One region of the Shewanella sedimentimangrovi genome, then DNA from elsewhere that is predicted to be linked to it. Evidence: riboswitches for the same ligand, from Rfam matches in the RefSeq annotation. Region 1 holds a riboswitch; the other holds the start of a gene.
The links. A riboswitch is a leader RNA that binds a small molecule or an ion and turns the genes downstream of it on or off. The one in region 1 is predicted to bind thiamine pyrophosphate.

Region 1 (3,104 bases):
GTAACGGAAAACAGGTGGGCCTTGGGATCGCAGGCGTCAATCTGGTAATGGATCATGGGTATAAATCCTGGGGAAATTCAGTGGCAGCCATGCTGCCAAAAAAGCCGCTGCGACGCAAACGCCGTGCGGTCCGGCCAGCTCAATCCGGGCTGCAAAAGGGAAAAACGTCTTGACCCGTCTGCCTGTGCCGCTCGCGCAAGGCGCTGGCTTGCTATTATAATGTCATTGAATTCTATGGCAGAAGCCTAACTATCATCACTCAGCCCCAGTCGGAGTCCAAGATGGCCGAAGAAACCATTTTCAGCAAAATTATTCGCCGTGAAATTCCCGCCGAAATTCTGTACCAAGACGATTTGGTGACCGCGTTTCGCGATATTCATCCCAAGGCGCCGACCCACATTCTTATCGTGCCCAATCACCTGATCCCCACGACCAACGACGTCAAGGCCTCGGATGAATTGGCTCTGGGCCGTATGGTGACAGTGGCGGCCAAGCTTGCCGCCGAGGCGGGCATTGCCGAGGACGGTTACCGCATTATCATGAACTGCAACCGTCACGGCGGGCAGGAGGTGTATCACATTCACCTGCACCTGCTGGGCGGCGCGCCCCTTGGCCCCATGGTGAGCCTGCGCTGATGAAGGTCAATCCCGAGTTCTTTCCCCTGACCGAGCTGGCCAGCCGTTTTGTCAATCAGCTGGCCCAGTGCCGGCGCCTGGGCTTGTCGGTACTGGAGGCCAGTGAGCACCATGTGCTGATTGAACTGCCCTACAGCCGCGCCTTGATTGGCTATCCGGACACCGGGGTTATCCACGGTGGGGTGATCACCACCTTGATGGACACCGCCTGCGGCTGCGCCGTGGTCTGTGCCATTCAGCAGCAATTCGGTTCGCTGGAGATTTCACCCACCCTGGATCTGCGGGTGGACTATATGCGCCCGGCCGAACCCAACAAGAGCGTCTACGGTTTTGCCGAGTGTTACCGCCTGTCATCCAACATCGCCTTTACCCGCGCCATCGCCTACCAGGACAGCATAGATAAGCCAATCGCCCATGCCGTGGGCGCCTTTATGCGGATCAGTCCGGAAATGGTGGGTGAGAAGTTCCGCCAGGCGCTGCTGGAGCCTGGGCATGTGCTGGGGCCACAGGTGCAAAGCCTGCAGGCCGAAGCCCAGAAACCCGGGGATGGCGCGGCCGCGGCCCTGGATGTGAAGCAGATAGTGCGTCAGGTAACCGAACTTAACGACTTCAGCCCCCTGCTGGAGCAGGTGCCCTATGCCCGCTTTATCGGCATGGAGGCTTCGCGCTTTGGTGATGAACTGGTGTTCCGCCTGCCGGCCAAAGACACCAACATAGGCAATCCCGTGGTACCGGCTATCCACGGCGGTGTGATTGCCGGCTTTATGGAAATGTCTGCCATAGTGCAGCTGATGGTGTTTATGCAGACCTCCAGGGTGCCCAAGGTGGTGGATTTCTCCATCGACTACCTGAGGGCCGGTTACCACAAGGATACCTTTGCCGAGTGCCGCATCACCCGCCAGGGGCGCAGGGTAGCCAACGTCAACATCAACTGTTGGCAGACCAATCGCAAGCAACTGGTGTCCACCGCCAGGGCCCACTTCCTCATAGATTGAGCGACGGCCTTGAAGTGCTGAAATCGGCGCCGTGACAGGGCGCCGATTTTCATTAATGGCTTGCAACAAAAGTATCACTTTGCTTTTTGACTCGGGTATAATCCTCGCTGCCAAGGGGTGTCTGCCGATTGCAGACTGAGATGTCACATGACAAACCCTTAGAACCTGATCCGGCTGATACCGGCGTAGGAATGGGCCATCTGCACACTTCTAATCCGCTAAAGCGTTGCCGGATCTCAAACCAGACATTTGAGGTCCTATTTTGAGCAAGACATCGTTCAGTAAAAGTTTTTCTTCTCAGCTCCTGACCAAGGCGCCTGTGGCCCTGGCGATTGCGGCTGCCCTGGGCTCGGTCGCGGTACAGGCCGCCGACGCGCCTTCCGACAAGGCCGGTGCCGATCCCGAAGCCATGGAAGTCATGTTGGTGACCGCCGATTTTCGCGGTATTGCGGTGGAAAAAATTCCCTCCAGTGTGACCGTGATAGATGCGCAGAAAATCGAGGATGAGGGCGCCCGTCATTTTGAAGATCTGCTCGGCACTGTGGCCAACTTCAACTGGTCTGGCGGTACTTCCAGACCCCGCTATTTCCAAATTCGCGGTGTTGGCGAGCAGGAAGAATACAAGGGCGCGCCCAACTCCTCCATCGGCTACCTGATTGATGATATCGACCTGTCGGGTCTGGGTATGGTGTCCAGTATGTACGACATGCAGCAGGCGGAAGTGCTGCGCGGCCCCCAGGGAACCCGCTACGGCGCCAACGCCCTTGCCGGTCTGATTTACCTGAAAAGCAAGGACCCCACAGAGACCTTTGAGCACGGCGCCAGGGTGTCGCTGGGTAATGACAATCTGCGCACCTTCAGCGGTTTCAGCTCAGGCCCCATGATGGACTCGGGGGAACTACTGTATCGGGTGGCACTGGAGAAGCATTATCAGGACGGCTTCCGGGACAACCCGTATCTGGGACGCAGCGACACCAACGAACGTGACGAACTGTCGCTGCGGGCCAAGCTGCGCTGGTATGCCAGCGACACCACCCAGGCCGATCTGGTGCTGATGCACGCCAACTTTGACAACGGTTACGATGCCTGGACGTTGGACAACAATGGTTTCGATACCCTCACCGATGCGCCGGGCACAGACAATCAGCGCAGCACAGGCATAGGCCTCAAGCTGCATTTCACCGATATTGAGGGGGCCGAACTGACCTCGCTCACATCCTACGCCGCCACCGATCATCACCATGGCTATGACGGCGACTGGGCCAACCCCGAATTCTGGGCGGCGAGACAGTGCGTCGATGATTACGATGTCAATGGCAACGGCGACTATGAGGAGCTGTTGCCCTGTCAATACGATTACACTTGGGACAAGCGCGGTGACAGGGCCACAGTGTCCCAGGAATTTCGCCTGACCAGCACGGATGCGGGCCGTATCTTTGATGGCAGCACCGACTGGTTGCTGGGACTCTACGGC
Region 2 (3,104 bases), 480 kb from region 1:
TCAATCCCGCGGGCGTGAATGTCACTTTACTGCCCATGGCTATTGGGGGCGATGAGCCAGAGCCCTTACATCCGGTGCCTTTACATCCAGTGCCTTTACATCCAGAGCACGCCTTGCCCGACTTGCCGCATGAGGCAAAAGCGCAAGGGCCAGGGGAGACAAAGCCGGCGGTAAAGATTTTTGGCAAAGGCCAGTTGCTGGCCTTTGCCGTCCTGGCGCTGCTGCTGCACCTTGGCATTGTGGCTCTGCTGTCCACATTCAACTGGCAAATACCCCAATCCCTGTCAAAGCAACAGCCAAAGCCCGCGGCCCTGAAATCCTATTTGTATGTTGCGCCGCCTGCGCCAGTCATTGCTGAATTGCCGCCTGAACCTTCGGCACCATTGCCGAACGAAGCACAAGTTGAACCCATTCAAGCCGAAGCCAAGCCTGAGGTTGAGACTGAGCCCAAGCCAGATCCCAAGCCAACGCTGGAGACTAAAAAGGCAGCCCAAATAGTGGCTGAGGTAGAGGAACAGGTGCAGGAGCCATTGCCGGAAGTGGAGCAGGAAAAGCAAGCCGGGCAAGCGGCAGCGCAGAATCAATTTGCCCGAACGCCCGTGGATGCCCAGCCAAAGCTGGACTTTTCCACCTCCGCCAGTCGCTTCATTGCCGACAAAAATGCCCAGGCGCTGGAGACACTGGGGCAGGAGTATGCAGACCGCAAGACTATCCCCGGCGGTATGTCCGAGATGTTGCCGGACATGGAGGTGCTGGAGGTGCCCAATGCCGATGATATTTATAAACCCAGTACCCTAGATCACAGACTCGATCCCAATCGCATCATCAAGAAAGGGGATACCTGCTATCGGATAGTGAAGGTGCCAACGCCGCTGAATCCCCATGCGGAAAACCCCGGCTTCCCCTTTAACTGTGGTGGCGACAAGGTAAAACAGGCCATCAAGGAAGGCATCAATCGCCATCTGGAGCGCATGGGGCGGAAAATAAATAGATGAAATAATTAGATTGCAACATTCATATTGCATTGCATGATTTATTTATTGTTATAAATTACAATATGATAAAGACTCTAAAAATTAGATTTATTTGTGTTTTTTGGCTGCGCATAAACGCTCTTGTGTTTTAATTGCGCCCATGGTTATACTGCGGCCACTTGTCGGAGTGCCTTAGGGCTGAGACCGTTAATTCGGGATCCGTTGAACCTGATCGGGTTAAGACCTGCGAAGGAAACAAGCTGGGATCCCCCTGCAATGGGGGATCATTGGGATAAAGCCAACGGGCGCAATGGCCGTGGATTTTTCCCGACGCTGACTCAACTTCTCTCTATTCCCCGACAAGCAAATTCATCTTTCAAAAGAGTGAGCTTGCTTATGTCAAACCGTCGTGAAACCCGTGCCGCCGCCCAGGCTTTTATTGAAAACCTCAAGCCGCTGGCCCATCCCAATTCAGAAAAAATCTACCTGCAGGGCTCCCGTGCCGATATCCGGGTCGGTATGCGGCAGATCCACCAGACTGATACCCGCATTGCCGCCGCAGATGGCAGTATTCGTTTGGAGCCCAACCCGGCAATCCGGGTTTATGACTGTGCCGGCGCCTACAGCGATCCGGCCGCCAAGATCAATGTCCGCCAGGGATTGGCTGCACTGCGCAGCCCCTGGATCCTGGAACGGGATGATACCGAGGTCCTTGAAGGTGTCAGCTCCCAATTCACCCAGCAACGCCTTGCCGATGAAGGGCTGGATCATCTGCGCTTTGATGCGCTGCCCAAACCCCGCCGCGCCAAGGCCGGCAAGAGGGTGACCCAGATGCATTATGCCAGGGCGGGGATCATCACCCCGGAAATGGAATACATAGCCATTCGGGAAAACCTGGCCCGGGCCGCTGACACAAGCGGCGATGGGTGGGATGAACAGCTCACGCGACGCAAACCCGGTGAAGCCTTCGGTGCCCTGGTGGGGCAGCCCATTACGGCCGAGTTTGTCCGAGACGAGGTGGCCCGCGGCCGCGCCATCATCCCCGCCAATATTAATCACCCCGAGGCAGAGCCGATGATCATCGGCCGTAATTTCCTGGTGAAGGTCAATGCCAACATAGGCAACTCTGCGGTGACCTCATCCATCGAGGAAGAGGTGGAAAAACTGGTATGGGCCACCCGCTGGGGCGCAGATACTGTGATGGACTTGTCCACCGGTCGCTACATCCACGAGACCCGCGAATGGATAGTGCGCAACTCGCCCGTGCCCATAGGCACAGTGCCCATCTACCAGGCGCTGGAGAAGGTAAACGGCATAGCCGAGGATCTCAGCTGGGAAGTGTTCCGCGACACCCTGATTGAGCAGGCGGAGCAGGGGGTGGATTACTTTACCATTCACGCCGGTGTGCTGCTGCGTTACGTGCCCATGACCGCCAAGCGGGTGACAGGCATAGTGTCCCGCGGTGGCTCCATCATGGCCAAGTGGTGCCTGAGTCACCACAAGGAGAACTTCCTCTACACCCATTTCCGCGACATCTGTGAGCTATGCGCCGCCTACGACGTCTCCCTGTCCCTGGGGGACGGCATGCGTCCCGGTTCAATCGCCGATGCCAACGACGAGGCCCAGTTTGCCGAGCTGGAAACCCTGGGGGAACTGGTGAAAATCGCCTGGGAATATGATGTGCAGACCATCATCGAAGGTCCCGGCCATATTCCCATGCAGCTCATCAAGGAGAACATGGACAAGCAGCTGGAGCACTGCGCCGAAGCGCCGTTTTATACCCTGGGTCCCCAGACCACAGACATAGCGCCGGGCTACGATCATTTCACCTCCGGCATAGGGGCGGCGATGATAGCCTGGTACGGTTGCGCCATGCTTTGCTACGTGACGCCGAAGGAACATCTCGGCTTGCCGAACAAAGAAGACGTCAAGCAGGGCCTAATCGCCTATAAGATTGCCGCCCACGCCGCTGACGTGGCCAAGGGCCATCCAAGCGCCCAGTTGCGGGACAATGCCCTGTCGAAGGCCCGTTTTGAGTTCCGCTGGGAAGATCAGTACAACCTGGGGCTTGATCCCGACACGGCCCGGGCCTATCACGATGAGTCACTGCCCCAGGAGTCGGCCAAGGTG

Region 2: linked by a shared signal. The riboswitch ahead of thiC (phosphomethylpyrimidine synthase ThiC) and the one ahead of JYB85_RS10685 (TonB-dependent receptor) in region 1 are both predicted to bind thiamine pyrophosphate.

The regions. Positions count from the first base shown of each region.
Region 1 covers NZ_CP071502.1:2,449,143-2,452,246, reverse strand. Annotated here, with positions in the region: gene JYB85_RS10700 (M61 family metallopeptidase) at 1-56, opposite strand, end outside; gene hinT (purine nucleoside phosphoramidase) at 282-635, shown strand; gene JYB85_RS19070 (PaaI family thioesterase) at 635-1,630, shown strand; TPP riboswitch at 1,734-1,839, shown strand; gene JYB85_RS10685 (TonB-dependent receptor) at 1,890-3,104, shown strand, end outside.
Region 2 covers NZ_CP071502.1:1,968,259-1,971,362, forward strand. Annotated here, with positions in the region: gene JYB85_RS08480 (hypothetical protein) at 1-995, shown strand, start outside; TPP riboswitch at 1,148-1,246, shown strand; gene thiC (phosphomethylpyrimidine synthase ThiC) at 1,371-3,104, shown strand, end outside.